3 regions of the Hydrogenophaga sedimenti genome follow, and region 1 is predicted to be linked to each of the others. Evidence: predicted binding sites of a transcription regulator. Region 1 holds the regulator's gene; each other region holds the start of a gene.

What was found. Region 1 encodes sigma-54, which starts transcription at its own class of promoters, with help from an activator protein. Its sites were predicted from a motif close to TGGCANGNAANCTGCTTT; they were not measured.
Region 2: ACS5NL_RS04365 (transglutaminase family protein) is a predicted target of sigma-54. The motif match lies at 3,264-3,281, and genes of this name have one in related genera.
Region 3: nifH (nitrogenase iron protein) is a predicted target of sigma-54. The motif match lies at 2,856-2,873, and genes of this name have one in related genera.

What each region holds. Positions count from the first base shown of each region.
Region 1 covers NZ_JBPZHA010000001.1:531,437-541,863, forward strand. The annotation lists gene ACS5NL_RS02470 (flavin monoamine oxidase family protein) at 1-663, opposite strand, end outside; gene ACS5NL_RS02475 (LysE/ArgO family amino acid transporter) at 678-1,307, opposite strand; gene ACS5NL_RS02480 (HTH-type transcriptional regulator ArgP) at 1,419-2,324, shown strand; gene ACS5NL_RS02485 (PsiF family protein) at 2,455-2,889, opposite strand; gene argS (arginine--tRNA ligase) at 3,036-4,709, shown strand; gene ACS5NL_RS02495 (SPOR domain-containing protein) at 4,724-5,434, shown strand; gene ACS5NL_RS02500 (thiol:disulfide interchange protein DsbA/DsbL) at 5,509-6,147, shown strand; gene lptA (lipopolysaccharide transport periplasmic protein LptA) at 6,285-6,935, shown strand; gene lptB (LPS export ABC transporter ATP-binding protein) at 6,932-7,714, shown strand; gene ACS5NL_RS02515 (RNA polymerase factor sigma-54) at 7,727-9,352, shown strand; gene ACS5NL_RS02520 (THUMP domain-containing class I SAM-dependent RNA methyltransferase) at 9,479-10,427, shown strand, end outside.
Region 2 covers NZ_JBPZHA010000002.1:352,085-362,511, forward strand. The annotation lists gene ACS5NL_RS04365 (transglutaminase family protein) at 1-3,182, opposite strand, end outside; gene ACS5NL_RS04370 (DNA internalization-related competence protein ComEC/Rec2) at 3,308-5,734, shown strand; gene ACS5NL_RS04375 (circularly permuted type 2 ATP-grasp protein) at 5,779-7,218, shown strand; gene ACS5NL_RS04380 (alpha-E domain-containing protein) at 7,221-8,183, shown strand; gene ACS5NL_RS04385 (transglutaminase family protein) at 8,229-9,065, shown strand; gene mltB (lytic murein transglycosylase B) at 9,171-10,223, opposite strand; gene ACS5NL_RS04395 (transglutaminase TgpA family protein) at 10,265-10,427, opposite strand, start outside.
Region 3 covers NZ_JBPZHA010000019.1:988-11,414, reverse strand. The annotation lists gene nifK (nitrogenase molybdenum-iron protein subunit beta) at 1-273, opposite strand, end outside; gene nifD (nitrogenase molybdenum-iron protein alpha chain) at 301-1,758, opposite strand; gene nifH (nitrogenase iron protein) at 1,845-2,726, opposite strand; gene ACS5NL_RS21735 (hypothetical protein) at 3,147-3,755, shown strand; gene ACS5NL_RS21730 (NAD(+)--dinitrogen-reductase ADP-D-ribosyltransferase) at 3,789-4,703, shown strand; gene draG (ADP-ribosyl-[dinitrogen reductase] hydrolase) at 4,696-5,652, shown strand; gene ACS5NL_RS21720 (nitroreductase family protein) at 5,645-7,270, shown strand; gene ACS5NL_RS21715 (ankyrin repeat domain-containing protein) at 7,267-8,103, shown strand; gene ACS5NL_RS21710 (thioredoxin domain-containing protein) at 8,100-8,543, shown strand; gene ACS5NL_RS21705 (FmdB family zinc ribbon protein) at 8,530-8,778, shown strand; gene ACS5NL_RS21700 (Ohr family peroxiredoxin) at 8,781-9,218, shown strand; gene ACS5NL_RS21695 (Crp/Fnr family transcriptional regulator) at 9,215-9,871, shown strand; gene cowN (N(2)-fixation sustaining protein CowN) at 9,973-10,260, shown strand; gene ACS5NL_RS21685 (YkgJ family cysteine cluster protein) at 10,323-10,427, shown strand, end outside.

The sequences.
Region 1 (10,427 bases):
GCCGAACACCTCGCGGTGGCGGAACGAGAGCTTCGAGAACGCGTCGGACTGCGCGACGAAGTCGTAGAAGGTGCGGTCGTCCCAGAGCGGCACGAGGCGGTCCCACAGCGCCTTCAGCGTCGGCACATCGCGCTGGCGCAGCGCCTGCTGCAGGTCGCCGAAACCCAGCTCTGCCAGCGCGCCCGCCCAGGCCTCGGCCACCTCGGCAAACAGCGGCGGCAGGTCGGCCAGCGTGCGCGCGTAGTGCGTCTGGCCTTCCAGGTCGACCACGGTGCTGCCCGCGGCGGGCGTGAGCGGGTTGGGGAAGGGTTTCGTCTGCAGGCCCAGCAGGTTCACGTAGTGGAAGAAGGCAGTGGATGAGGCCGGGAAGCGCATGCCGCCCAGCTCGGCCACCACGCCCTGGCCGCCTTCGAAGGGTTGCGAGCGCAGGCGCCCGCCCATGCGCGAGGCTTCATAGATGACGGGCTTGAGGCCGAGCTTCATCAGCTCGTAGGCCGCGGTCATGCCGGCCATACCGGCGCCGACGATCGCGACCTCGGTGCCGTGCGCGCTGGCCGGCAGCGTGGCCAGGCCCTGCGGGTGCGCCAGCCAGTCGTCGTAGGCGAAAGGGAAGTCCGGGCCGAAGATGGTGACGGGGGCGTCGGCGGGGCGGGTGGTGGTCATCGCAGCTCCTTCGGTCAGATCAGTCCGGCCAGCAGCCAGGCGGCCGTGCCCCACATCATCAGCGCAACCGCGCCGTCCAGCACACGCCAGATGTGCAGCGAATTCAGCCGGCGTCCGAGCCAGAAGGCGGCGGCGCCCAGCAGCAGGAACCACACCAGCGAGCCGGTGGCGGCGCCCAGGCCGAACACCTTGCTGCCCTGGCCGTAGGCCAGCGAGGCGGTGCCGATCAGCACGGCGGTGTCCAGCCAGGCGTGCGGGTTGAGCCAGGAGAACGCCAGCGCCGACAGGATGGCCTGGCGCTGCGTCACCGGGGCGGGGGTGTGGTGACCCTGGGAGGCCTCGGCGGGCTGGCGCGGATGGAGGAAGCGCTGGAACGCCTGCCAGCCGTACACCCCCAGGAACAGCACACCCGCGCCGACCAGCGCGCCCAGCAGCTTGTCCGACAGGCCGCCGAGCTGGGCCAGACCCAGCACGCCCAGCGAGATCAGCACGACGTCGGCCAGCGCGCAGACGGCCACGGTGAGCCAGAGGTGCTGGCGCTGCAGGCCCATGCGCAGCACATGCGCGTTCTGCGGGCCGATCGCCATGATCAGCGAGAGGCTCAGCACCATGCCGGAGGTGAAGGTGGGAAAAGCGAGGGTCATGGTTCTGGAATCCGTGGAAAGAAGGAATGCGATGGCGGCAGTGTGTGCCTTTCCGGTCTTTTGTTAAATGGATTCAACTTAAAATGAGATCACTCAAGAAATAATTGATTCATGCTAGACGCCCGCCCCCTCGATGCCCTGGCCGCCGTGGTCGAACACGGCGGTTTCGGGCCGGCCGCCCAGGCGCTGAACCTGACCCTGGCGGCGGTGTCGTTGCGCATCAAGTCGCTGGAAGAGCAACTGGGCCAGCGCCTGCTGGTGCGCGGCAAGACGGTGCGTCCGACCGTGGCCGGGCAGGCCTTGCTGGCGCATGTGAAGCAGGTGCGGCTGATGGAGACCGATCTGCTGGCCGGACTGCGCGGCGATGCGGCGCGGGCCGGCGATGGCTGGCAGAGCCTGAGCGTGGCGATCAACGCCGATTCGGTCTCCGGCTGGTTCCTGCCCGGCGTGGCGCCGCTGCTGCAGCGGCACCGCCTGTTGCTGGATGTGGTGATCGACGACCAGGACCACACGCACGCGCTGCTGCGCAGTGGCGATGTGATCGGTTGCGTGACGGCGCTGGCCGAGCCGATGCGCGGCTGCGTGGCCGAACCGCTCGGCGTGGCGCGCTACTGCTGCGTGGCGGCGCCCGAAATGGTCGCGCAGTGCCGCACGCCTTCCGGTGCAGTGTCACCGCACCAGCTGCTGGCCCTGCCGGCCATCATCTTCAACCGCAAGGATGCCTTGCAGGACGCGTTCCTGAAACAGCACTTCGGCCTGAGCCAGCCCAATTACCCGCGCCACTACGCACCGGCGGTGGACGCCTTCGAGAAAGCGATCGAACTGGGACTGGGCTGGGGCATGGTGCCCGAACAGCATCTGCCGGGGCGGCCCGGGATGCAGGAACTGCTGCCGGGCGCGACGGTGGACGTGGCCCTGTACTGGCAACACTGGGCGCGCGAACCGCTGTCGGCACAACGGCTTACACAGGCGGTCAAGGACGCGGCGCACGCCGCACTGCCGCAGAAATCAAACTAGTGGTCTGCACGGCAAGGCGCAGCAGGAGCGAGGTGCCTTGCCCAGTCACACCGCGGAACCGGCTTCGCCGGGCCGCAGGTGTGGTCCCCCCGCGCAGCAGGGGGGAAGCCGCGTCAGCGGCGCAGGGGGGTCAGCCCTTGAGGCAGGTGCTCATGAACTTCTTGCGCTCGTCGCCCTTGAGTGCCTTGGTCTTGGCGTCGGCGTTGCAGGTCTTCATCTTGTTCTGCTGGCTGTTGCCACCGGCGGCGGCTTCATCGCCGGACAGGCAGCCCTTCATGAAGGTCTTGCGCTCGTCGCCCTTGAGGGCCTTGGCCTTCGGGTCGGCGTTGCAGGTCTTCATGCGGTTCTGTTGCTCGGTCGGCTTCTTTTCGGCGGCCGGGGCAGCTGCAGCGGCGGCAGCCGGTGCGGCGGCGGGCGCGGCCGCCGGGGCCTTGGCGGCGGGTGCTGCCGCAGCGGCAGGAGCCGCGGCAGGCGCCTTGGCCGGGGCAGCAGCGGGGGCTGCGGTCTGGGCCATGGCCATGGAAAGGGAACCAGTCAGGGCGATCAGGGTCAGCAGATGTTTCATGTCTTGCCTTTGGGTAGGGATGAGCCCGGGATCGGGCGCAGGCACGATACACCTTTTTTTCTTAAGGCTTTCTGACGGGGCGCCCCGGGTTTTCCAGTGCACCGTCCGGCGGTGTCGGCCCGCCCGCCACCTAAAATCGCTGCCCTATGCTCAAGATCAAACAGGAACTGCTGGCCGGCCTCGCTCATGCGCTGGACCAGCTCACGCCCGGCGCCGGCGACAAGGCCGCCTTCGAATCGCCCAAGGTCGCTGCCCATGGCGACTACGCCATCACGGCCGCCATGCAGCTGGCCAAGCCGCTCAGGCTCAATCCGCGCCAGGTCGGTGAATCGCTCAAGGCCGCACTGCTGGCCCTGCCGGTCTACCAGCAGTGGGTGGCCGACATCGAGATCGCCGGTCCCGGCTTCCTCAACCTGCGCCTGAAGCCCGCGGCCAAGCAGCAGATCGTCAGGGAGGTGCTGGAGGCGGCGCAGGGCTTCGGAGTCCAGCCTTCGAACGGCCAGCGCCTGATGGTCGAGTTCGTCTCCGCCAATCCCACCGGCCCGCTGCACGTGGGCCACGGCCGCCAGGCCGCGCTGGGCGATGCGATCTGCAGCCTCTACAGCACCCAGGGCTGGAACGTCCACCGCGAGTTCTATTACAACGACGCGGGCGTGCAGATCGGCACCCTGGCCACCAGCACCCAGCTGCGCGCCAAGGGCTTCAAGCCGGGCGATGCCGAATGGCCCGAAGCGGCCTACAACGGCGACTACATCCAGGACATCGCCAACGACTTCCTGGCGAAGAAAACGGTGCACGCCGACGACCGCGAATTCACCGCCAGCGGCGACGTGAACGACCTCGACAGCATCCGCCAGTTCGCCGTGGCCTACCTGCGCCACGAACAGGACCTGGACCTGCAGGCCTTCCAGGTCAAGTTCGACCACTACTACCTCGAATCCAGCCTCTACACCAGCGGCCGCGTGGACGCGACGGTGAAGAAACTGGTCGAGGCCGGCAAGACCTACGAGCAGGACGGCGCACTGTGGCTCAAGTCCACCGACTACGGCGACGACAAGGACCGCGTCATGCGCAAGGGCGACGGTTCGTACACCTACTTCGTGCCCGACGTGGCCTACCACATCAGCAAGTGGGAACGCGGTTTCAGCAAGGTCATCAACATCCAGGGCACCGACCACCACGGCACGATTGCGCGGGTGCGCGCCGGCCTGCAGGCCGCGGGCGTGGGCATCCCCGAGGGCTACCCCGACTACGTGCTGCACACCATGGTGCGTGTGGTGCGTGGGGGCGAAGAGGTCAAGATCAGCAAGCGCGCGGGCAGCTACGTGACCCTGCGCGACCTGATCGAATGGACCAGCAAGGACGCGGTGCGCTTCTTCCTGCTGTCCCGCAAGCCCGACACCGAATACACCTTCGACGTCGATCTGGCGGTGCAGAAGAACAACGACAACCCGGTCTATTACGTGCAGTACGCCCATGCGCGCATCTGCTCGGTGCTGGCTTCGTGGGGCGGTGACGCGGCCACGCTGGCGGGTGTCGACCTGTCGCCGCTGGACTCGCCGGCCGCGCAGTCGCTGATGCTGCTGCTGGCCAAGTACCCGGCCATGCTGACCTCGGCGGCCACCGACTTCGCGCCGCACGATGTGACCTTCTACCTGCGCGAACTCGCCGCCGCGTACCACAGCTACTACGACGCCGAGCGCATCCTGGTGGACGACGAAGCGGTCAAGCTGGCGCGCCTGGCGCTGGTCCGGGCGACCGCGCAGGTGTTGCACAATGGCTTGGCAGTGCTGGGCGTGAGTGCCCCGCAGAAGATGTGAGATCCCCCGATTCCATGAAAAAACTTCTTTCTCAGGCGCAAGCGCAAGGCGGCGGAACCCTGGTCGGCTTCGTGGTCGGCCTGCTCATCGGTCTGGGCCTGGCCCTGTCGGTGGCGGTGTACGTGACCCGCGTGCCGGTGCCGTTCGTGGACCGGGGCGTGACGCGCAAGCCGGCCGAAGATGCCGCCGAGGCCGAACGCAACAAGGGCTGGAACCCGAACGCCGGGCTGGTCAACAAGGCTCCGCCACTGCCCACGCCGCCGGCTCCCGCCGCGACCACGGAGACCGAGGCCGCTGCCGTGGCCAAGGATGGCAAGGACAACAAGGACGGGAAAGACGCCGCCAAGCCCGACGCAGCCAAGCCCGATGCCGCCAAGGATGGCAAGGACACCGCGTCTGCCAAGCCGGGTGCCGACCCGCTGGGCGATCTGGTGAAGGCCAAGACCGGTGCGCCGGGTGCCGATCCGGCACCGGCCGCGGGTGCCGATCCGTTCAGCTACTTTGTCCAGGCCGGCGCCTTCAAGTCGCCCGAAGAGGCGCAGGCGCAGAAGGCGCGCCTGGCCATGCTGGGCATGGAGGCCTCGATCACCGAACGCGAGCAGAACGGGCGTCAGGTGTACCGGGTCCGCATGGGGCCCTTCAACCAGAAGGGCATGGCCGACGCGACGCGGGAGCAGCTCGAAACCAATGGCGTCGAAGCCGCGCTGGTGCGGGTGCAGCGCTGAGCCTGCGCCGGCCCCGGGGGAACTTTTCCCGGTCGGGCGAGCCTGAACCGGGTCTTTTCAAGGAGTTTGAATCCATGCAACGTCGAGAATTTTCCCGCGGCCTGATGGCCGCCGGTGCCGCCGCCGCGGCGGGTCTGGGCCTGTCGCCCGCCCTGGCCCAGCGCGTGGCCTTCAAGGAAGGCACGGACTACACCAGGCTGGCCAAGCCGGCGCCCACCGACAGCCCGGCGGGCCAGGTCGAAGTGGTCGAGTTCTTCGCCTACAGCTGCATCCACTGCTTCAATTTCGAGCCGGTGTTCAGCGAGTGGATCAAGAAGCAGCCGCCGCATGTGACCGTGCGCCGCATGCCGGTGGCCTTCAACCAGAACTTCGTGCCGATGCAGCGCCTGTACTTCACGCTCGAGGCCATGGGCCTGCTGGAGCAGCTGCACGGCAAGGTGTTCAAGGCGTACCACGAAGAGCGCCTGCCGCTGACCACGACCCCGGCCATCCTGGCCTGGGTGGAGAAACAGGGCGTCAACCGCGAGAAGTTCACTGCCATCTACGACGGCGCGGCCGTCAAGTCGGCCCAGAAGGCCGTCGGCCTGCAGGACGCCTACCAGGTCGAGGGCACGCCGGCCCTGGGCATCGCCGGGCGTTTCTACATCCCCGGCCAGGGTCCCAAGACCCTGCTGGTGGCCGATTCGCTGATCGCCGAGGCCCGCAAGGGCTGATCGTCGGTCCGCCGGCACCGCACAAGGCCCGCCCTGCGCGGGCCTTGCCGTTTCCGGACAGGAATCGTCTCTTGTCAAGGGCACGAATTGCGCTTGGCACCGCTACAATGAATGCAAGATCTGTGCCCCCAAAAGCCATGCACCAACACGTCAAACCCTCCCGTCCGATCGCCTGGTTGTTTGTTGCGGCCGCCGGCCTGCTGTCCCCCTGGGCGGCGCAGGCGGAAAAAGCCGACAAGGACAAGCCCATGAACGTGGAGGCCGATGCCCTGCGTTACGAAGAGAACCGCCAGACCAGCGTGTTCAATGGCAACGTGGTGCTGACCAAGGGCACGATCGTGATGCGCGGCTCCAAGCTGGACGTGCGCCAGGATACCCAGGGCAACCAGCTCGGCCTGCTGGTGGGCACGCCCGCCACCCCCGGATTCTTCCGCCAGAAGCGCGAAGCCCTGGACGAGTGGATCGAAGGCGAAGGCGACCGCATCGAATACGACAGCAAGGCCCAGACCGTGCTGTTCACCGGCCGCGCCGTGCTGCGCCGCTACCGTGGCACGCAGCTCAATGACCAGAGCGTGGGCAGCGAGATCCTCTACAACAGCCAGACCGAGGTCTTCACCGTCAAGGGCGGCGCCGAGAGCAAGACGGCGGCCAACCCGTCCGGCCGTGTGCGCGCCATGCTGACGCCGATTCCCGAAGAGGAAAAAGCGGGCAAGACGCCGCCTCCCCAGCCGTCGGCCGAGCCGGCCACGCTGCGCCCCAGCGTCAAGATCACCGAGCCCAAGAAGTGAGCGGAACCTCCGCCAGCCCACCGGGCGCCGTGGCGAGCCAGAGCCGCCTGGAGGTCCATGGTCTGAAGAAGGCCTACGGCAGCCGCAAGGTGGTCAAGAACGTCTCGCTGTCGGTCGACAAGGGCGAGGTGGTCGGGCTGCTCGGACCCAACGGTGCCGGCAAGACGACGTCGTTCTACATGATCGTGGGCTTGCTGCGGGCCGACGGCGGCGAGATCCTGCTCGACGGCGCCCGCATCGAATCCCTGCCGATCCACCGGCGCGCCCGACTGGGTCTGGGCTATCTGCCGCAGGAAGCGTCGATCTTCCGCAAGCTCACGGTCGAGCAGAACGTGCGCGCCGTGCTGGAGTTGCAGCACAACGAGCAGGGTGAGCGGCTGTCGGAAGACGAGATCCGTGGCCGCCTCGACGAGCTGCTCAAGGACTTGCGGGTGGACCATCTGCGTCTCTCGCCGGCGCCCGCGCTGTCGGGCGGCGAGCGCCGCCGGGTCGAGATCGCCCGTGCGCTGGCGACCCGTCCGCGGTTCATCCTGCTGGACGAACCCTTTGCCGGCATCGACCCGATCGCGGTGCTGGAAATCCAGCACATCATCAGCTTTCTCAAGTCGCGTGGCATCGGTGTGCTGATCACCGACCACAACGTGCGCGAGACACTGGGCATCTGCGACCACGCCTACATCATCAGCGATGGTCAGGTGCTGGCCAGCGGTACCACCGCCGAGATCGTGGAGAACGCCGAGGTGCGCCGCGTCTATCTCGGCGAAAACTTCCGCATGTGATGCCCTGAGCGGATGAAGCAAGGTCTCTCGCTGCGGGTCTCGCAGCATCTCGCCCTCACCCCCCAGCTGCAGCAATCGATCCGGCTGTTGCAGCTGTCGACGCTCGAAATGGCCCAGGAAGTCGAGCAGATGCTCGACGAGAACCCTTTCCTCGACCGCGGGGAAGAAACGGCCGAACGCGAAGAGTTCGGCGTCGAGGCTGCCGATGCGCCGGTCGTGGCCGCCGACCAACTGGCGGAGGCGGCACAAACCGCGCCGGAGCCGCGCCTGCCCGACGCCGACACACGCAGCTCGTCCACGGAGTCGTCCGAGAGCGGGGGCGCCGACGAGGTCGAGAGCCGGCTCGACGGCGCGTCCCCGGTGGAAGAGAGCTGGGAAGGCGACGGCACGGTCGAGATGGCGCCCGACGACAGCGAGTGGGGCGGCGACGCGCCGGCGCGCAACAACAACGCGTCCGGCGGCGACGACGAAACCGCGACCGCGGCCGAACTGGCCCGCGAGCCGGTCAGCCTGCAGGACCACCTGCACGAGCAGGCGCGCTGCCTGCGTCTGTCGGACGAAGATGCTGCGGCCCTGTATTTCCTGATCGAGTCGCTCAACGACGACGGTTACCTCGACGAGAGCCTGCACGATCTGGCGCGGGCCTGCTGGCACCTGACCGCCTCGGCGCCGGCCGAAGCCGAACCGCCGTTCGAAGAAGTCGAGGCGATCGAGCAGCGGCTGGGCACGGCGCTGCAATGGCTGCAGCAGATGGAGCCCTCCGGCGTCGGCGCCCGCGATCTGGGCGAATGCCTGCGGCTGCAGATCCTGGAACTGCGCAACACGCCCGCGGCGCGGGCCGCGCTGGCGATCTGCGAGCAGCCGCTGGAGCTGATCGCCAAGCGCGATGTCAAGCGCCTGTGCGCGAGCACCGGACAGGACGACGAGGCCGTGCGCTCCGGCCTGGCGCTGATCGCGCGGCTGGAGCCCAAGCCTGGCCGGCGTTTTGTCGATGTCGAACGCAACGTGGTGGTGCCCGACGTGATCGTCACGCGCGCCGGCCGCGGCTTCAAGGTCACGCTCAACGCCGAGGTCATGCCGCGCCTGCGGGTGCACGACGTCTACGCGAACGCCATGCGCGGGCGCGGCCGCGACGGTGGCGGCGAAGCCGGTCACGCCGCGATGCAGCAGCGCCTGCAGGAAGCACGCTGGTTCATCAAGAACATCCAGCAGCGCTTCGACACCATCCTGCGCGTGTCCTCGGCCATCGTCGAGCGCCAGCGCAACTTCTTCATGCACGGCGAACTGGCGATGCGCCCGCTGGTGCTGCGCGAGATCGCCGACGAGCTGGGCCTGCACGAATCGACCATCAGCCGCGTCACCACCGCCAAGTACATGGCCACGCCGTTCGGCACCTACGAGCTGAAGTATTTCTTCGGCTCCAGCCTGGGCACCGAGACCGGTGGCAACGCGTCGAGCACGGCGGTGCGCGCCCTGCTCAAGCAGTTCATCGCGTCCGAAGAACCGTCCAAGCCGCTGTCGGACAACCAGCTCTCGGACCTGCTCAAGGAGCAGGGCATCGAGTGCGCGCGCCGCACGGTCGCGAAATACCGCGAGGCGCTGCGCATCGCGCCCGCGAACCTGCGCAAAGCTTTGTAACCCCCTGCGCCGCTTCGCGTCACCCCCCAGGGGGCTGCACCAACGGCCCGGCAAAGCCGGTTCCGTGGTGCACGCTGGAAGGGGTCTGTGCCGAACGTGCTGTGTTTGTCCATTAGGTTTCCATTCATGAACCAGCTTCAACTCTTCCTCCCCTGCGCCGCGGGCGTGGAGGACTACCTGGCCGCCGAGGTCACGCGCATCACCGGCGAGACCGAGGTGCAGAAGTGGCGCGCCGGGGTGGCGCTGCAGGCTTCGTGGCGCGACGCGCTCAAGCTCAACCTGCATTGCCGGCTGGCGCAGCGCGTGCTGGTGCAGCTCTGGCACGGCGGCTACCGCAGCGAGAACGACCTGTACCAGGCCGCCGGCGAGATCGCCTGGGAAATCTGGTTCACGCCGCAGCAGACCATCAAGGTCGAGATCACGGCGCAGCACAGCCCGCTCAAGAGCCTGAACTTCGCGGCGCTCAAGATCAAGGACGCGGTCTGTGACCGCTTTCGCGACAGGCGCGGCGAGCGGCCCAGCGTCGACACCACCTGGCCCGACGTGCGGCTCTACGCCCACCTGACCACCGACACCGTCAGCCTCTACATCGACACCTCGGGCGAGCCGCTGTTCAAGCGCGGCTGGCGCGAGGACAAGGGCGATGCGCCGCTGAAGGAAACCCTGGCGGCGGCCATGATCGCGGCGACCGGCTGGAACGGCGCCGAGGCGGCCACGCTGGACGACATCGTGCCGCTGTACGACCCCTGCTGCGGCAGCGGCACGGTGGCGATCGAGGCGGCGCAGATCGCGCTGCACGTGGCGCCGGGCCTGCAGCGCCGTTTTGCGTTCGAGAAGCTGCTGCCGTTCCAGCCGCACGTCTGGCACGCGCTCAAGGACGAGGCCGCGAAACAGCGCCGCGACTGGCCGGCCGGGCGCAAGCCCATCGTGTTCGGCAGCGACGTCGCGTTCCGCATGGTCGACTTCGCGCAGCGCAACGCCGAACGCGCGGGCGTGGCGTTCGCGATGGAATTGCGTGGCGGCGACGCGCTGCAGCGCATGCCGCCGACGGATCGACCCGGCGTGATGCTGCTGA
Region 2 (10,427 bases), on a different contig from region 1:
ACGGTGCGGCCGTTGCAGGTGATGACGTACCGGCTGTCGTTGTAGCCCGAGACCCGCAGCTCGACGCGTTCGAGCGACGAGTCCACATAACGCACGGTGCCGCCGGCGGCGCCTTCTTCGCCCATCACGTGCCAGGGCTCCAGCGCGTTGCGCAGCGTCAGCTCGATGCCGCGCGCGGTGACCTGGCCGATCAGCGGGAAGCGGAACTCGAAGTGCGGCTCGAACCAGGCCATGTCGAACGGGTAGCCGGCCTGTTTCAGGTCGGCCAGCACGTCTTCGAAGTCCATGCGCAGGAAGGTCGGCAGCAGCATGCGGTCGTGCAGCTCGGTGCCCCAGCGGGTGAGCTTGCCGATCCAGGGCTTCTGCCAGAAGCGCGAGATCATGGCGCGCAGCAGCAACTGCTGCGCGATGCTCATGCGGGCGTGGGGTGGCATCTCGAAGGCGCGCAGCTCCAGCAGACCCAGGCGCCCGGTGGACGAGTCGGGCGAGTAGAGCTTGTCGATGCAGAACTCGCTGCGGTGGGTGTTGCCGGTGACGTCGATCAGGATGTTGCGCAACGTGCGGTCGACCATCCAGGGCGGCATGTCCTCCCCGTGCGTGGCGCGGTTCTTCTCGATCTGCGCCAGCGCGATCTCCAGTTCGTAGAGCTGGTCGTTGCGCGCTTCGTCGACCCGCGGCGCCTGGCTGGTCGGGCCGATGAACAGACCGCTGAACAGGTAGGACAGCGAGGGGTGGTTGTGCCAGTAGGCGACCAGGCTGCCCAGCAGCTCGGGGCGGCGCAGGAAGGGCGAGTCGGCCGGCGTGGCGCCGCCGAGCACGAAGTGGTTGCCGCCGCCGGTGCCGGTGTGGCGGCCGTCGGTCATGAACTTCTCGGCGCACAGGCGCGTCTGGTGCGCGGCCTCGTAGAGGAACTCGGTGCGCTCGACCAGCTCGGCGAAGCTGCTGCTGGGGTGGATGTTGACCTCGATCACGCCGGGGTCGGGCGTGACCTGCAGCATCTTCAGGCGCGGATCGCGCGGCGGCGGATAGCCTTCGAGCACCACCGTCACGCCCAGCTTGTCGGCCGTGGCCTCGACCGCCGAGAGCAGGTCCAGATAGTCTTCCAGCCGCTGCATCGGCGGCATGAACACGTACAGGTGCTGGCTCTTGCCGCCGCTGTCCTTCTCGGCCTTGGGGCCGTTGGCGCGCTGCGGATCGCGGGCTTCGACCACCAGCGCGGTGCGGGTCAGCCAGGCGGCCGATTCGCCGCGCTGCGGGAAGCGCGCCGACAACGCCTGTGCGGGCGCGGCGCCCGGGTGGGGCTGGCCACGGCGCAGGCCCAGCGCTTCGGATTCACCGCGCTGCTCGGCTTCCTCGAACCAGTCGGTGCCTTGCAACGAGACCATGCCGCCTTCGGCGAAGCCGCCGCCGACCGCATGCGGATGGACCTGGTGCCGCAGTGCCGTGCCGGTGGGCAGCGGGTCGCGGGCGGAATGCGGGTCCTGCTCGATGTGGTACGGGTAGTCGCCCTTGGAGACCCAGGGCAAGGAGTCCAGCGGCAGGCGGTAGCCCATGGGCGAATCGCCCGGAATCAGGTACATGCGCTCTTCGCGGAAGAACCACGGACCGGTCGACCACATCGCGCCCGAGACGCGGTGGTAGGTGCTCTTGCCGTTGTTCGACAGCGGGCCATGGCCCGAGGCCTGCAGCGGCAGCACATAGCCGATCACGCTGTCCAGCCCCTGTCCGAAGACGCGCCGCAGCCGCGAGCGCTCCTGCTCGTCGTCGAGCTTGCTGTCCAGCGGGTCGACGTTGACCGGCAGGCGGCGTTCGCGCCACAGGAAGTACCAGGTGTCTTCGTAGCCGGGCGTGATGTACTGGGTCGACAGGCCGAGCTTGCGCGCCAGGGCCTGGGTGAAGCGCTGCGCGTCGTCGGCGGTGTAGTGGGCCTCGTCGCGTTCGTCGGCCAGCAGGGCCGGGTTGTTCCAGCAGGGTTCGCCGTCGGCGCGCCAGAAGATCGACAGCGCCCAGCGCGGCAACTGCTCGCCCGGGTACCACTTGCCCTGTCCCATGTGCACGAAGCCACCGTGGCCATATTGCTCGCGCAGCCGGCCCACCAGCTCGGTCGCATAGCCGCGCTTGGTCGGCCCGAGCGCGTCGGTGTTCCATTCGGCGGCGTCGCGGTCGGCGGTGGCGACGTAGGTCGGTTCACCGCCCTGCGTCAGGCGCACGTCGTGCTTGACGAGATCGGCGTCGACCTGTTCGCCGAGCTGGAGCACCTCGGCCCACTGGTCTTCGGTGTAGGGCTTGGTGACGCGCGGCGATTCGTAGACGCGCGTGACCTTCATCTCGTGGCTGAAGGTGACCTCGCACTTGTCCATCACGCCTTCGACCGGCGCGGCGCTGGACGGCTGTGGCGTGCAGGCCAGCGGCACGTGGCCTTCGCCCGCGAGCAGGCCCGAGGTCGGGTCCAGCCCGATCCAGCCGGCGCCGGGCAGGAACACCTCGCACCAGGCGTGCAGGTCGGTGAAGTCCTTCTCGGGCCCGCTGGGGCCGTCGATCGCCTTGACGTCGGGGGTGAGCTGGATCAGGTAGCCCGAGACGAAGCGCGCGGCCAGGCCCAGGTGGCGCAGCAGCTGCACCAGCAGCCAGCCCGAGTCGCGGCAGGAGCCGCTCTTGAGCTTGAGCGTTTCTTCGGGCGTCTGCACGCCCGGCTCCATGCGGATGGTGTAGCCGATGTCCTTCCAGAGTTTCTGGTTGATGCCGACCAGGAAGTCGATGGTGCGCTGCTCGCTGCGGTCGACGGTGGTCAGGTAGTGCTTGAGCAGCGGCGTCAGCGGCGCGGCCGCGAGGTAGGGTGCCAGTTCCTGCTTCTGCGCATCTTCGTAAGTGAAGGGAAACTTCTCGGCGCGCGGCTCCAGGAAGAAGTCGAAGGGGTTGTGCACCGCCATCTCGACCACCAGGTCGATCGTGACCTTGAACTCGGTGGTCGGCTCCGGGAAGACCAGGCGCGCCTGGTAGTTGGCGAACGGGTCCTGTTGCCAGTTGATGAAATGGCCGGCCGGTTCGACCTTCTGCGAATACGAGAGCACCTTGGTGCGGCTGTGCGGCGCCGGCCGCAGGCGGACCACCTGCGGGCCCAGCTTGACCAGCCGGTCGTACCGATAATGGGTGATGTGGCTCAGAGCGACATGGATGGCCATGCTGGGATCACTTTCAACAGGGAGGCACAAACAATGAACATCAGGCTGCCGGTGCGGCAACCCGCACGCGCCCGATCCGAACTAGCAAGTCCCGCGCCACGGGACTGCAGCCAGCCCGGCTGACCATGATGCACCCGGTGTGGGCAGCGCTGCCCGGCGTGGTGCTGGGCGTAGCGCTGCAGCTGCTGCAGGCGCGGCTGTGGACCGGATCGACCTACGCCATCTTGCTCCTGGTCGCGGCCTTGCTGGCCTTGCTCGCGGCTTGGACCCACCGGCGGCGCTGGCATGCCCTGGTCCCGGTGGCGGCCGGGCTGCTGGCCGGGGCACTGGCGGCCGGCGGGTGGACGGGTCTGCGCGCGGTGCATTTCGCCGCACACGCGCTGGCCCCGGGCCTCGAAGGCGTGGACATCACCCTGGACGGCCAGATCGCGTCCATGCCGCAGCGTGGTGCGGACAGCGACCGCTTTGAATTCAGTGTCGACCGTGCCACGCGGGATGGACAGGCGGTCCGCGTGCCACCCCGCCTGTTGATTGGCGATTTCCACGGTCCGGCCGCGGGTCGGGCCTGGCGGGCCGGCGACGCCTGGCGCCTGGTGGTGCGGCTGCGCCGGCCGCACGGCCAGTCGAACCCGTATGGCTTTGACCGCGAGCGCTGGCTCTGGGAGCAGGGTATCGGCGCCACCGGCAGTCTGCGCGACGGCCCGCACGACACGCCGCCGGTCTGGCTGGGCCGCCCGGGTCTGCACCCGGTCGAGGCCGCACGCCAGTGGGTCGGCGAACGCATTGCGGCCCGGGTGACGGACCCGCGCAGTGCCGGCGTGCTCGCGGCGCTGGTGGTGGGGGACCAGAGCGCGATCGATCACCAGGACTGGGCGCTGTTCCGCCAGACGGGCGTGGCCCATCTGATGAGCATCTCCGGCCTGCACGTCACGGCCTTTGCCTGGCTGGCGACCTTGTGGATCGGTGCGGGCTGGCGGCGTCTGGCGTTCGTCTGGCCAGGGGCGCTGATGGCGCTGCCGGCGCCGGTCGCCGCGGGCTGGGGCGGGGTGATCGCGGCGGCGGCCTACGCGCTGTTCGCCGACTGGGGCGTGCCGGCGCAGCGCACGGTGCTGATGCTGGCGCTGGTGGTGGGCCTGAGGCTCTCGGCCCGGCGCTGGCCCTGGCCGATGGTCTGGCTGCTGGCGATGGTGGCGGTGTTGCTGCTCGACCCCTGGGCCTTGCTGCAGCCGGGCTTCTGGCTGAGCTTCGTGGCGGTGGGCATCCTGTTCGCGGCCAACGATCCGGGGCGCGTTCGCCACCGTTCCGGCAACGAGGTCCTGCCGCGCTGGCGGCGTGTCCTGCGGCCGGCGCTGGCCCTGCTGCGGGAACAAGGCCAGGTCACGGTGGCGCTGGCGCCGCTGGGCCTGCTGCTGTTTGGCCAGGTGTCGGTGGTGGGCCTGATCGCCAACCTGTTCGCGATCCCCTGGGTGACTTTTCTGGTGACGCCGCTGGCGATGCTGGGCGTGGTGGTGCCGCCGCTGTGGGATGCGACCGCGCTCGTGGTGCAGTGGCTGGTGGCGCTGCTGGAATGGCTGAACCAGTGGGGCTGGGCTGCGGTGTTCCGGCCCATTCCGCCCTGGCCGCTGGCGGTGTGTGGCGTACTGGGCGGGTTGCTGCTGATGCTGCGCCTGCCGCTGGTGCTGCGCTCGGCGGGCCTGCTGATGGTGGCGCCGATGCTGCTCTGGTCGCCAGCGCGGCCGGCGGCGGGCGAGTTCGAGGTGATGGCGGTGGATGTGGGGCAGGGCAGCGCGCTGCTGGTGCGCACCGCCGGCCACAGCCTGCTCTATGACACCGGGCCGCGCTATGGCGCCGGCAGCGACGCGGGCGACCGCGTCGTGGTGCCGCTGTTGCGCGCACTGGGCGAGGCGCCGGCCACCGTGGTCGTGAGCCACCGCGACAGCGACCATTCGGGCGGTTCGGCGGCAGTGCGCGCGGCCTGGCCGGCGGCGCGCTGGCTGGCCTCGTTCGGCGAGGGCGAGCGCTGCCTGGCGGGGCAGCGCTGGACCTGGGATGGCGTGTCGTTCGAGGTGCTGCACCCGGCGCCCGACCTCTACGGGCCGGATGGCGAGGGGCGGCTCTCGACCAACGCCATGTCCTGCGTGCTGCGGATCGACAACGGGCGGCGCTCGGCCTGGCTCAGCGGCGACCTGGACGCCGAACGCGAAACCCGGCTGGCCGTGGCGCAACCCGGGTTGCGGGCCGACCTGCTGATCGCGCCGCACCACGGCAGTGCATCGTCGAGCAGTCCGGTGCTGCTCAATACCCTGCAACCCTCGGTGGTTCTGATCCAGTCGGGTTACCGCAACCGCTTCGGACACCCGGCCCCGCTGGTGATCGACCGTTACCAGGCGCGCGGCATGCGGTGGGAGAGTTCGCCCCAATGTGGTGCGGCCACATGGCGCAGCGATGCGCCCGATCAGGTGCTTTGCCACCGCGAAATGGCCCGCCGCTACTGGCACCATCCGGGTGCAGAGACCATGGTGGTGACAGACGAAGGAGAGGCCGGTTTCTGAGCACTGGCCCACTCCTTGCTATGCTGAGAGCAGGAGAAAAGCCCATGAGCCGACCGATGTTTGACGAAATGAACGCCTCGCCCAGCGAGGTACGGGCCCACTACCAGAACTACGCTCGGTGGCTGGCGCAACAACCCGAGGAGGTCATGGCGTCCCGCCGCGAAGAGGCGGAAATGATCTTTCGCCGCGTGGGCATCACCTTCGCGGTGTATGGCGCCAAGGACGAGGACGGCGCCGGCACCGAGCGGCTGATTCCGTTCGACCTGATCCCGCGCATCATTCCGGCGCACGAGTGGAAGAGCATGCAGGCCGGACTGGTGCAGCGTGTCACGGCGCTCAACCGCTTCGTGCACGACGTCTACCACGGGCAGGAGATCGTCAAGGCCGGCATCATCCCCGCCGACCAGATCTTCCAGAACGCCCAGTTCCGCCCCGAGATGATGGGCGTGGACGTGCCCGGCGGCGTGTACTCGCACATTTCCGGCATCGACATCGTGCGCGCGCCCAACGCGCAGGGCGAGGGCGAGTACTACGTGCTCGAAGACAACCTGCGCGTGCCCAGCGGCGTGAGCTACATGCTCGAAGACCGCAAGATGATGATGCGGCAGTTCCCCGAACTGTTCACCCAGAACCGCGTGGCGCCGGTGGCGCATTACCCCGACCTGCTGCTCGAAACCCTGCGCGCCGTCAGCCCAGCGACCACTGCCGAGCCGACGGTCGTCGTGCTCACGCCTGGCATGTACAACAGCGCCTACTTCGAGCACGCTTTCCTGGCGCAGCAGATGGGCGTCGAGCTGGTCGAGGGCCAGGACCTGTTCGTCAAGGACAACTTCGTCTACATGCGCACCACCAAGGGGCCGCGTCGGGTGGATGTGATCTACCGTCGCGTCGACGACGACTTCCTCGACCCGCTGGTGTTCCGCCCGACCTCGACGCTGGGCTGCGCCGGCCTGCTGGGCGTGTACCGCAGCGGCAACGTGACGATCTGCAACGCGGTGGGCACCGGGGTGGCGGACGACAAGTCGATCTACCCCTACGTGCCCAAGATGATCGAGTTCTACCTGGGCGAGAAACCGATCCTCAACAACGTGCCGACCTTCATGGGCCGCAACCCCGACGACCTGAAGTACATGCTCGACAACATGGCCGAGCTGGTGGTCAAGGAAGTGCACGGCGCCGGCGGTTACGGCATGCTGGTCGGCCCGGCCTCGACCAAGGCCGAGGTGGACGAGTTCCGCGCCGTGGTCAAGGCCAAGCCCGACGGCTACATTGCCCAGCCCACGCTGAGCCTGTCGACCTGCCCGACCTATGTGGAGAACGGCATCGCCCCGCGTCACATCGATCTGCGGCCCTTCGTGCTCAGCGGCAAGGAAGTGCAGATGGTGCCCGGCGGCCTGACCCGCGTGGCCCTCAAGGAAGGCTCGCTGGTCGTCAACTCGTCACAGGGTGGTGGCACCAAAGACACCTGGATTCTGGAGAACTGAGCATGCTTTCGCGTACCGCCGACCACCTTTTCTGGATGTCCCGCTACACCGAGCGGGCCGAAAACACCGCGCGCATGCTCGATGTGAACTACCAGACCTCGCTGCTGCCGCAGTCCGCCGCCGTGGCGCAGGTCGGCTGGCAGGGTCTGCTGTCGATCAGCGAGCTGATGACCAGCTACACCGCCAAGTACGGACAGGACATCACGGCGCGCAACGTCATGGACTTCATGGTGCGCGACGAGTCCAACCCGTCGAGCATCGTGTCCTGCCTGCGGGGCGCGCGCGAGAACGCGCGGGCGGTGCGCGGCGCGCTGACCACCGAACTGTGGGAAACGCAGAACGCCACCTGGCTCAAGCTGGCCGGCTACCTCAAGTCCAACGACTTCGAGCGCGATCCGGGCGCCTTCTTCGAGTGGGTCAAGCACCGTTCGCACCTCTCGCGCGGCGTGGCCGTGGGAACGATGCTGCAGGACGAGGCCTTCCACTTCTACCGCATGGGCTCGTTCCTGGAGCGGGCCGACAACACCGCGCGTCTGCTGGACGTGAAGTTCCACGCGGTGCAGAGCGACTTCTTCGGTGCCGCCAGCGAGCAGGATCAGGAATACGACTTCTACCACTGGAGCGCGATCCTGCGCTCGGTGTCCGGCTTCGAGGTCTACCGCAAGGTGTATCGCGACGTCATCACGCCCGAGCGCGTGGCCGAGCTGCTGATCCTGCGCCCGGACATGCCGCGCAGCCTGGCGGCCAGCATGAACGAGGTGGTGGCCAACCTGAGCGTCGTGGCCAACGACATCTCGGGCGAGACCCAGCGCCGCGCCGGCAAGCTCAAGGCCGACCTGCAGTACGCGCGCATCGACGAGATTCTCTCGACCGGCCTGCACGCCTTCCTCACCCAGTTCCTCGACCGGGTGAACGAACTGGGTGGCCGCATCAGCCAGGACTTCCTCGTCCCCTCGGTGCATTGACTCGTCCGGGTACCATGCGGGTCCCCGGCGCAACCCGGAGCCCGCATGAAACTCGTCATCCACCACAACACCCTTTTCCGTTACAGCCAGCCGCTGCTCTACACGGTGCAGTCGCTGCACCTGTGGCCGGTGAGCAGCGCCTGCCAGAGCGTGGAGTACTGGGAGCTGCGCGTGCCCGGCACGCTGCACAGCCAGCCCGACATCGAGGGCAACCGCGTGCACAGCTTCTCGCTCTCGGCCCGGCCGGAGCAGGACCTGCGCGAGAACAGCATTGCCGGGCGGGGCACGGTGCTGACCCATGGCGTGTCCGAGTTCACCGATCCGCCGACGCTGCCGCCGCCCGGTTTCTACCTTCGGTCCACGCCGCTGGCCGAGCCGCACCCGCGCATGGCCATGTGGGCACTGCAGGTGGTGCCCGGTTTGATGGCGGCGCTGGCGCGGGGCGAGCTGCCCTCGGTGGCCGACCTCGTGGCCCTGGCGGGAGCGGTGGGCGACAAGGTGCAGTACCGCAAGGGCAGCACCGGGGTGGAGACCACGGCGCTCGAAGCGTTCGACTGGGAGCTGGGCGTCTGCCAGGACCAGGCCCATGTGATGGTGGCCGTGTGCCGCAGCATCGGCCTGCCGGCGCGGTACGTGAGCGGGTATTTCTACGCGGCCAACGAGCCCGATCTGGCCAGCCACGCCTGGGCCGACGTCTGCATGGACCCGGTGAACCGGCGCTGGATCAGCCTGGACGTGACCCACCGCTGCCCGACCGACGAACGCCACATCCGGCTCGCGGCGGCCACCGACTACAGCGCCTGTCTGCCGATCAAGGGGCTGCGCCGCGGTGGCGGCGAAGAGAGCATGGCGGTGGACATCCGCATCGGGCCCTGGGCGTGATTTGCAACACCCCCGCAGCGCTTCGCGCTACCCCCTCAAGGGGGCGGCACTGGCCGTCCGGCAGAGCCGGTCCGGCGGTGCCCAGGTGGGCATAACTTCAAGCGGTTACGGTCGGCGGTTGACCAGGGCTTCGATGGTCTGGCCCAACTCGATCACCGCCATGGCGTAGTAGCTGCTCCAGTTGTAGCGGGTCACCGCATAGAAATTGTCGGTGCCCGCCACATAGGTCGGTGCCGATCCGCCGTTGGCCGGGTCGCCGTTCTGCAGCTCGATCAGCGCCAGCTTGCCGGTGTGCTTCTGGCCCTCGGCATCGAGCACCGCGCCCCTGGCACTGAAGCTCTCGACGCTGAAGCTGGGCAGGATGTCCGGCGCGAGCAGCCCTTCCTTGTCGAGCCGGGTCGGGTCGAAGGTCACGGGGTAGTGGGTCGCCTGCCCGGTCTGCCAGCCGTAGCTCTTGAAGTAGTTGGCCACCGAGCCGATCACGTCGGCCTGGCTGTTGAACAGGTCGACCTTGCTGTCGCCGTCGTAGTCGATGGCGTAGCGGGCCCAGCTGCTGGGCATGAACTGCGGCCAGCCCATGGCGCCGGCGTAGCTGCCGCGCACGGCCTGCGGGTCCATGCCGGTGCGGTGCGTGAGGCTGAGGAATTGCTCAAGCTCGCTGCGGAAGAATTCGGCACGGGCTTCGGCCCGTGGATGGCTGGCCGGAAAGTCGAAGGCCAGCGTCGCCAGCGCGTCGATCACGCGGTAGTTGCCGGTGTGCTGGCCGTAGATCGTCTCGACGCCGATCACGCCGACGATCAGGCTGGCGGGCACGCCGAATTCGCGCTCGGCGCGTTCCAGTGTGTCGCGGTTGGCTTCCCAGAAACGCTGCCCGGCGCGCAGGCGCACCGGCTCGATGAAGCGGGCGCGGTAGGCCGCCCAGTTCTTGTAGGCGGCCTTGGCGACCGGCAACGAGAAACGGATCACGCTGGGCTGGCGACGGGCCGCGCCGATCTGCTGGCGCACCCACTGCACATCCAGGCCTCGGCGTTGCGCGAGATCCTCGGCGAAGGCCATGGCGACGGGCGATTGCGCGTACACGGCAATCTCGGTGGTCGCGGTGGCCGTTGCGGGCGGGGTGTCGCCGCTGGCCTGCGCCAGCGGAGCGAAGAGGACCATGGCAGCGGCCCACAGGCGGAGGAAGGAGGGGTATCGGGCGCTCATCGTGTTGCCCGTGCGGGCCAGGCGATCTGTCGGAGTTCGGATTGCAGGGACTCCAGCGTATCGCCACTGCGGGGTGCGTAGCGCAGGGCTTCCAGCCGCAACAGCCAGGCGCCCAGTTGCCGCGTGAAATCGTTGTCGCCGAAGTGTGCGGACGCGACA
Region 3 (10,427 bases), on a different contig from region 1:
GCCGTGCACGAAGCTCAGGGTCTTGTGGAAACCGTTGGCGACGTAGACGGCGCCCAGCGGCTGGCAGGCCTTGGCCGGGTTCACGGTCAGCGAATCACGGGCAAAGTTCTTCTGCTTGTAGTCCTCGGTCTTGGTCCATTCGATGACCTGGCCGATCTTCTCGTCGCTGTGGTTGTATTCGAACTGTTCCTTCTTGTTCTTGAACAGTTCCTGGTACTCGGGCTCACGGAACAGCAGTTCGTGGTCGAGGATCTTGTCGGCTGATTGGGGCATGACGCTCTCCTTGAAAACGGGGTGGGGTCAGTTCTTCCAGGGGGCCTTGGTCAGGCTCCAGATCGGCGAGCTGATCGCCATGTCCATGTCGCGGGCGAAGATGGCGAAGCCGTCGTAGCCGTGGTAGGGGCCGCTGTAGTCCCAGCTGTGCATCTGGCGGAAGGGCACGCCCATCTTCTGGAACACGTACTTTTCCTTGATGCCGGAGCCGATCAGGTCGGGCTTGATCTTGTCGACGAAGTGCTCGAACTCGTAGCCGGTCACGTCGTCGTAGATCAGCGTGCTGTCCTTGATGTAGTGCGTGGTGCGCTGGTAGTCGTCGTTGTGGCCGAACTCGTAGCCGGTGCCGACCACTTCCATGCCCAGGTCCTCGTAGGCGCCGATCACGTGGCGCGGACGCAGACCGCCCACGTACAGCATCACTTTCTTGCCCTGCAGACGCGGCTTGTACTTGTCGATGACGGCCTGCATCAGCGGCTTGTACTTGGCGATCACTTCTTCGGTCTTGGCCTTGATGGCGTCGTCGAAGTGGCTGGCGATCTCGCGCAGGCTCTTCTCGATCTGGGTCGGGCCGAAGAAGTTGTACTCGCACCATGGGATGCCGTACTTCTCTTCCATGTGCCGGCTGATGTAGTTCATCGAGCGGTAGCAGTGCAGCACATTGAGCTTGGCCTTGGGGGTGTTTTCCAGCTCGGCGATCGTGCCGTCGCCGGACCACTGCGCGATCACGCGCAGGCCCATCTCTTCGAGCAGGATGCGGCTGCTCCAGGCGTCGCCACCGATGTTGTAGTCACCGATGATGGCCACGTCGTACGGGGTGGAGACGAAGTCGGGGCGCTTGTTCGGGTCGGTCTTGTCGAACACCCAGTCACGGATCGCGTCGTTGGCCAGGTGGTGGCCCAGCGACTGGCTCACGCCACGGAAGCCTTCGCAGCGCACGGGCACGATGGTCTTGCCTTCGTATTCCTTGCTCTTCTTCTTCGACACCGCTTCGATGTCGTCGCCGATCAGGCCGATCGGGCATTCGGACTGGATCGAGATGCCCTTGTTCAGCGGGAACAGTTCCTGGATCTCGTCGATGATCTTGTCGAGCTTCTTGTCGCCGCCGAAGACGATGTCCTTCTCCTGGAAATCGGAGGTGAACTGCATCGTCACGAAGGTGTCCACACCGGTCATGCCGATGTAGTAGTTGCGGCGGGCGGCCCAGCTGTACTGGCCGCATCCCACGGGGCCGTGGGAGATGTGGATCATGTCCTTGATGGGGCCCCAGACCACGCCCTTGGAGCCGGCGTAGGCGCAGCCGCGGATCGTCATCACGCCCGGCAGGGACTTGATGTTGGACTTCACGCCGCAGTCGGGCTTGCCTTCTTCGTACGTGTTCAGGTGCTTGGCACGGCGCTTGGCCATCTTTTCGGGATAGGCCTTGAGCACTTCATCGATCAGGGCCTTGTTGGCGGCCTTGCGCTCTTCAACGGTGGCGGTCATGGGGAACTCCAGTGGATGGTGGATGGCTCTGGTGTTCCGCGATCCGGTGCGCCGCCAGGGCGCACCGGATGCGGCTCAGGGGGCGATCAGGCGGCCAGTTCGGCGGCGGTCTTGCCGACTTCGGACTCGTCGATGGTCTTCATGATCCCGTGCTCCATCAGCAGGTCTTCCAGCTGGTCCATCGTGATGGGGGTGGGGATGGTGCCGTTGCCGGCGTTGCCGTGGACCTTCTGGGCCAGGGTGCGGTATTCCTGGGCCTGCTTGGACTCGGGCGCGTACTCCAGCACGGTCATGCGGCGCAGCTCGGCGTGCTGCACGATGTTGTCGCGCGGCACGAAGTGGATCAGGCGCGAGCCCAGCATCTTGGCCAGCGAGTCGGCCAGCTCCAGTTCCTTGTCGGTCTGGCGCTCGTTGCAGACCAGGCCGCCCAGGCGCACACCGCCGCTGTTGGCGTACTTCAGGATGCCCTTGGAGATGTTGTTGGCCGCGTACATGGCCATCATCTCGCCCGACATCACGATGTAGATTTCCTGCGCCTTGTTTTCGCGGATGGGCATGGCGAAACCGCCGCACACCACGTCGCCCAGCACGTCGTAGGACACGTAGTCCACGCCTTCGTACGCGCCGTTTTCTTCCAGGAAGTTGATCGAGGTGATCACGCCGCGGCCGGCGCAGCCGACGCCTGGCTCAGGACCACCGGATTCCACGCAACGGATGTCGCGGTAGCCGATCTTCATGACGTCCTCGAGCTCCAGGTCCTCCACCGAGCCGGCTTCGGCGGCCAGCGAGAGGATGGTGTCCTGGGCCTTGGCGTGCAGGATCAGGCGGGTCGAGTCGGCTTTGGGGTCGCAGCCGACGATGAGGATCTTCTGGCCCATCTCGGCCAGGGCCGCGAGGGTGTTCTGCGAAGTGGTGGATTTGCCGATGCCACCTTTGCCGTAGAAGGCGATTTGACGAAGCTTAGCCATGTCAGTACTCCAGTGATGAAGGGGTTGAAACCAAGGTTGCGATACACCGCGACCAGTTCAGCCTGACGTGCCCATTGCTCTTGTTATCGGATCACGCATCGGCAGGACTTGAGTCCGCGCAGCCTCCCCTTCGCAGCTTCCGTGCCATGCCCATGCCGCTGTGTGCCGACACCATCCAAGTGCTTGTTTTCCCGAGGGAAATCGCCATTTCCGCGGCGCTGGTGAGCGCTGTTTCGGCTTTGTTCCGAACCCGACAAAGCGGGCCGGCGGCGTCGCAAACGGCACGCCTGTCGGGGAGCACACGGCCGCTTGTGTCGGGTTTGCTGCGCCTTCTCGCGCGCGCGAGGGTTGGTCGGGGCTGGTACGTTCATTGCAGACAGCGGCGCTGAGTCTTTCCCTTCCCCAACCACAGGAACCGCCATGACCACGCTGACCGCGCCCGCCGCCATCGAAGACACCGCTTTCGCCCGCCTCGAAAGAGAAGGCCGCATGCTCAACCCGGTGCTCAAGGCGCCGACCCACGTCGAGGGCCGCTTCGGCTTCCGTGGCGAACTGGCGCTGCGCTTTGCCGACAAGATGGCCGACGAGGCGCGCCCGCCCGAACTCAAGTGCGACCAGGTCATGGCCGTGGCCCGCGCGGGCGAGCCGCAGCTGCCGTTCTTCTGCGGCTGGCTGCTGTCCTTCGCCTCGCTCAAGGACGTGGCCGAGGTGCTGGGCGACACGCTCAGTGCGGGCGGCAAGTACTTCCTGTTCTGCGACAACATGGACATCTCCAAGAAGTACCAGGTGCCCTACAAAGGCGCCATGTTCTACGTGCTGCCCATCCTGGAGAACACGGTCTACAACGAGATGCTCGAACTGCTCTACCTGGAGAAGGGCGACCTCAAGAAGAAGGACACCGCCGGCAAGCTCGACGCCGTGGCCGACGCCGCGCTGAAGTACGACGTCACCTTCGACACCATCACCTACGACGAAGGCCTGGCGCTCATGGGCCCGGTGCGCAACGTCAACGAGAACCGGCCGGTCTGAGCCCGTCCGGGCTCTTGCCATCCCCCGGCGCCGATGGACGATGAACCGGTCCAGCCACACCGCTGGTACAGCACCAACCTGGTCGGCGTGCCGTCCCGGGTGCTGGCCGGCACCGCGTTCAATGCGCACCCGGTTCCGCTGTCCATCGCCGGCACGCGCGAGACGCACCCCGGCCTGTTCGGCCTGCTGGCGCGCTGCGCCAGCCTGAACGACGCGGCGGAGGTGTTCGTGCACTACCTGGACATCGCCTTCGGCCTGCGCGCCCCGGCCGCGCACGAGGCCGCCACGCTCGACCCTGCCGAGCGGCGGCGCTGGCGCAGCAGCTGGCGCAAGCTGCTGCAGGGCTGGGGCATGGACAACGGCGGCCCGGCCGGCGCCGTGCTCAAGGGCTGGGTCGAGAGCCGCTTCGGCCTGGTGCCGATCCACCACAAGCAGCCGCTGGAACGTTTTCCCTCGCCGGGCTGGATCACCTACCTCGAAGAGAAGACCTCCAGCCGCCTGCACAACAACAACATCCACCAGCAGCTGGACCTGCTGTACGAGTTCTGCCAGTGGGCGCTGCAGCGCTTCGGCGTGCCGGGGCACGCGCCCGCGAAATACCTGCGCCTGTGGCGCGGCAGCACGCGCTGCGACGAGCAGCTCGTCGCCGGAAGTCTGTTGGCCCCCAGAAGCGCCAAAGGCGCTTCGTCCCCCGAGGGGAGCGGCCGGGCTTGGGGCGGCCCGGCGCCCGGCCACGGCCGCCACTGCACCGTGCGCCTGAACAGCCTGGTCTCGTTCAGCCTCTCGGCCGACGACGCCGGCTGCTTCGGCGACTGGGTGTTCGAGGCGCAGGTGCCCGCCGCCAAGGTGCTGGTGTTCCCCGGCCTGCTGCCGGGCCAGGTGCTGCAGGGCGAACAGGAGGTGCTCGCGCTCGGCGGCGACTACGAGGTGGTGGCGCGTTATGTCTGACCCGCACGCCCCCGTCTTCCACGCCCGCTTCGACAAGGCCCTGGGTGCCTACCTCGGCCTGGCGATCGGCGACGCGCTCGGTGCCACGGTCGAGTTCATGCGTCCGCGCGAGATCCTGCTGCAGCATGGCACGCACCGCGACATCGTCGGCGGCGGCTGGCTCAAGCTGCCACGCGGCCAGGTCACCGACGACACCACCATGAGCCTGGCGCTGGGCGACGCGCTGCTGTCGTGCGGGGCGGACGGCATCGCCCGGCTGCGCGACGGCCAGCCAGATCCGCTGCTGCGCGCGATCGGCGACGCCTACCTCGCCTGGTGGCGCGCCGGCCCGGTCGATTGCGGCAACACCTGCCGCCGTGGCATCCTGCGTTTCATGCACGAAGGCAGCCTGGTCGCCCCCGAAAACGAAGGCGACGCCGGCAACGGCGCCGCCATGCGCAACCTGCCGGCCGTGCTCGCCACGCTGAGCGACCTGCGCGCCTTCGAGCGCCTGTCGCTCGCGCAGGCGCGCATGACCCACCACCACCGGCTCTCCGACGCGGGCACGCTCGGGCTGGGCCGGCTGCTGCGCGGCCTGCTGGCCGGCGACGACCAGGACCGGCTGAAGGAGCGCATCGCCCGCTGGGTGAACGAAGAACCCGTGTTCCGCCACACGCCCTACCGCGGCCGCGCCACCGCCTTCGTCGTCGACACGGTGCAGACCGTGCTGCACCACCTGGGCGAACACGAGGATTTCGAAGACGCCGTGGTCGCCACGGTCAACCAGGGCGACGACGCCGACACCACCGGCGCGCTGGTGGGCATGCTGGCGGGTGCGCGCTGCGGCGCCTCGCGCCTGCCCTGGCGCTGGCTCAGCCGGCTGCAGCCCGCGACCGTGCGCGCCATCACCGACCAGACCAGCGGCTTGCTGGCGCTGGCCGACCAGCTGGCGGAGGTGGCCCATGGCTGAAGCACTGGACGTCGTGCAGGCCTACCACGAGCGCAGCAAACACCGGCTGGAGCGCTACGCCGCCGGCCCGGACACGCTGGACTGGGACGCGCAGCCCGATCCCTTCCGCCGCTACGCGGGTGCGCCACTGACCGCGCTGCCGCTGGACACGCTGGCGCCGGCGGTGGCGTGGTGTGACCTGGGCATGCCGGAACGAGTCGCGGCCCGGCCACTGGACCTGCGCAGCACCGGCCTGCTGTTCGAACTGAGTCTGGCACTGGCGGCCTGGAAGACGCAGGGCCCCGACCGCTGGGCCGTGCGCATCAACCCCTCCAGCGGCAACCTGCACCCGACCGAGGGCTGGCTGGTGTGTCGCGGTGTGTCGGGTTTGTCCGACGGTGTGCACCACTACGCGCCGCACGAACACGCGCTGGAGCAGCGCGCCGCCTTCACCCCGGAAGCCACACCCGCCCGCGCCTTCGTCGCACTGAGCAGCATCGCCTGGCGCGAGGCCTGGAAGTACGGCGAGCGCGCCTTCCGCTATTGCCAGCTCGACGCCGGCCACGCGGCGGGTGCGCTGCGTTACGCCGCCGCCCTGCTCGGCTGGCGGCTGCGGCCGGTGGCCTGCGACAGCGCCGCACTGGCGCAACTGCTTGGCCTGGACCGCGACGCCGACTTCGGCGCGGCCGAGCGCGAGGAACCCGACGCGCTGTTCGAACTGTTGCCCCACGGCAGCGACCACACCGCCGACACCGCCCCCTGGTCGTGGACCGCGCAGGCGACCTGGCAGGGCCAGGCCAACCGGCTGGACCGCCTCCCGATGTACCGCTGGCCGGTGATCGACGCCGTGACCCGCGCCACGCAGCGTCTGCACGCGACCCCGGTCGCGGCCACCACGGCCGGCGTCGCCACGTTCAACGACCACCGCCACACCGCCGACACCGCCACCCTGATCCGCCAGCGCCGCAGCGCCCAGCGCTTCGACCCCCGCGCCCGCGCAACCCTCGACCAGCTCTGGCCACTGCTGCAGGCGCTGCATCCGGGGCGCCTGCCGTTCGACGCCGCGCCCGGTCCGGCGCGGGTGCATGTGCTGCTGTTCGCCCACCGCGTCGACGGCCTCGCGCCCGGCGCCTACCTGCTGCCACGCAGCGACGCAGGGCTCCGTCTGCTGCGCCAGCAGTTGCCCGCGGCGCTGGACATGCGGCCGGTGCCGGACGCACCGGCCGACGCGCCGCTGCTGCACCTGGCCGACAACCCCGCGCTCGCCGGCACGCTGCGCACGCTCAATTGCCACCAGGCCCTGGGCTCGGACGCGGTGATGGCGTTTGCCCTGCTGGCCGAATTCCAGCCGTTGAACGAAGGCGCCGGCTACCGCGACCGGCTGCAGGAAGCCGGCCTGATCGGCCAGGTGCTGTACCTCGAAGCCGAGGCCGCCGGCCTGCGCGGCACCGGCATCGGCTGCTTCTTCGACGACGCCCTGCACCAGCTGCTCGGCCTGCCGGAACCGGCCGCCAGCGCCGCGCTGCAGTCGGTCTACCACTTCACCATCGGCGCCCCGCTGAGCGACGACCGCATCGGCACCGCGGCGCCGTATGCGCATCTGGCCCAGCTGGCCCACCCGCACCGGAGCCCCCCATGAGCGATCCCCGCTGGACCCGACTGACCACCGCCCAGGCCCACGCCTGGCTGAGCGAGCGACCCGATGCCCTGGTGCTCGACGCGCGCGAGGCGGCGCACCACCTGGCCGCGCACCTGGACGGCAGCCTGCGCCTGCACCGCGACAACCACGAAACCCTGCTGACCACCACACCGCGCCGCCGGCCGGTGTTCATCTACTGCCACCACGGCCACGCGAGCCAGACCTGGGCCGGCATGTTCAGCGACTTCGGTTTCGTCGACGTGGCCGATCTGGTCGGCGGCTGGGCCGCGCTCGGCCTGCGCCCCGAACAACGCGGCCCGCTCTCGCTGGCCGACTGGGGGCCATCGCCCTCGGGCGTGGTGCTGCCGCCGGCCCTGGCCGACTGGCTGCAGAGCCAGGGCTTCGACCCTGCTCGCCCCGACACACCGGGCGTGCACGGCAACACGCCGCTGATGCACGCCGCCTGGCGTGGCCAGCGCGACATGCTCGACCAGCTGCTGGCTCTGAAGGTGCCGCTGGACGCCGTCAACGGCGACGGCAACAACGCGCTCTGGCTGGCCTGCGTGCACGGCGAGCCCGAAGCCATCCGCACCCTCGCCGCACACGGCGTGCCGCTCGACCACACCAACTTCACCGGCGCCACCGCGCTGATGTACGCCGCCTCCAGCGGCAAGGCCGGCATGGTCGCCACCCTGCTGTCGCTGGGCGCCAACCCGCGGCTCGTCACCCAGGACGACTTCAGCGCGCTGGACATGGCCGCCAGCCTCGACTGCCTGCAACTGCTGCGCGCCGCCACCCGGGCGCGCACGCCTTCACCGGAGACCACGCCATGACCCACCTCGTCTTCTACGAAAAGCCCGGCTGCGGCGGCAACGCCCGCCAGCGCGCCACGCTGCAGGCCGCCGGCCACACGCTGGAGCGGCGCAACCTGCTGACCGCGCACTGGACGCGCGAGAAGCTGCTGGCCTTCCTGTCGACGCTGCCGGTGGCCGACTGGTTCAACCGCGCGGCACCGCGCATCAAGAGCGGTGAAGTGGTGCCCGAAGCGCTGGACGCCGACGCCGCAATGGCGCTGCTGATGGCCGAGCCGCTGCTGATCCGCCGCCCGCTGATGCAGAACACCGCCGACGGCAGCCACCACGTCGGGTTCGACACCGCCGCCGTGACCGCCTGGATCGGGCTGGAGCCTTCGGCGCAGCGCCCGACCTCGCTCGAAGGCTGCAGCTCCCCCACCCGCTCCTGCCACACCGGAGGCCACCATGCCGCTGTTTGACTACCACTGCAAAGCCTGCCACACCGAGTTCGAGCTGCTGGTGCGATCCAGCACCGTCCCGACCTGCCCGCACTGCGCCAGCACCGAACTGGAGAAATGCGTCTCGCGCATCGCCCCGGCCGGCAAGATCGAAGCCATCCGCATGGCCCACCGCCGCGTGGCCCACGCGCAGGGCCACTTCAACCACTACAGCGCGTCCGACCAGGCCAAGCTGTTGAAAGGCAAGAGGGTGTAGCCATGGACCTCGTCTACTCCACCACCATGCTCACCCAGGGCGGTCGCGGCGGCCAGGTCCAGAGCGACGACGGCAGCTTCAAGCTCAAGCTCGCCGTGCCCAAGCAGATGGGCGGCAGCGGCGAAGGGCCCAACCCCGAGATGCTGTTCGCCGGCGCGTTCGCCGCCTGCTTCGAACACTCGATCCGCCACATCGCCAAGGCCGACAAACTGCCGCTGCGCGGCTGCTACGTCGAGGGCACGCTGTCGATGTACGTCAACTTCGAAGGCGCCTACCGCATGGCGCTGAGCCTCACGGCCACGCTCGCCGGCCCGCTGGACCAGGCCACGGCCGACAACCTGATGGAACGCGCCAAGGGCATCTGCCCCTACGCCGACGCGACCAAGAACAACATGACGCTGAATTTGAAAGCGGTGCTGGACACACCCGTGACCGCATGAGCGTCGCGCCGGCACCGGACGGCCTGCTCCAGTGGCTGGAGAGTCCCGACGGCAGCCGTCTTCTGGCGGCGTTCGACCGCCGCCCGCTGCGCAGGGGACAGCTCGTCAGCGGCCCCGGTCAGGCCGACAACCTGATCTTCATCGTGCGCAGCGGCCGGGTGCGGGTCTACCTGAGCAGCGAGCAGCGCGAGCTCACGCTCGCCTTTCTCCACCCGGGCGACGTCTACACCACGCACACCCCCGCCTGGGTCATGGCCGTCGAATCCGGCGAGCTGCTGGTCATGGGCACGCGCGCGTTCTCCCGCTTCCTCATGGAAGTGCCCAGCGCCATGGGCTCGGTCATGCGGGTGCTGGGCCGGTTGCTCCACCACACCGTCGACCTGGTGGAGACACTGGTGTTCCGCGACGCCAACCAGCGCCTGTCGCATTTCCTCATCGCCGTGGCGCGGCGCCACCAGGGCGCGGACACGGCGGTGTGGGTCGTGCCACTGCAGTTCACCGTGACCGAGATCGCCCTGCTGCTGGGCACCACGCGGCAGACCATTTCGACCGCGCTCAACGAACTGCAGCGCGAAGGCATCGTCAGCCGCCAGGGCCGGCGCGAGCTGCTCATCAACGACATGCCCCGCCTGCAGGCCTGGTGCTCGCGCTGAAAAAAACACGCCCTCCCGTGGCAAACGTCGGCCAGCCGACGGACAGGCGCCGCCGCCCGGCACAGACTGCCGGCATCGCCTGCTTCACGGGAACCCCCAGCATGTCCACCGCACAAACCCAGCACACCGACCGCTACCGCAGCTTCAAGGGCATCGACTTCGACGGCCAGTCCAGCCGCATGCTCGCCCGCATCGCCGAGCACACCGCCGGCCTGGACGACCCGTTCTGGACCTACTTCTTCAACCGCCGCAACGCCACCCAGGGCATGCGCTGCGACGACCTGCTGCTGCTCGCCAGCTTCGTCAACCAGATCCGCGAGCTGTTCGAGGACCGCGACGACGCACTCGGCCTGGACTGGCTGGACCAGCTGGAAAACGAGTGCTTCTGACGGCCCGGGGTGGGCATGGGATTTGCAAAGTGACCACCACCTGAACCCCGGAGTCCGAGACCATGAGCGATGCGGCCGAACACAGCGCCGAAGCCTTCTTCCGCGAACAGCGCGCCGCCTTTGAACACACGCTGGCCACGGCCGGCGCCGAGACCGCGCTGCTGCAG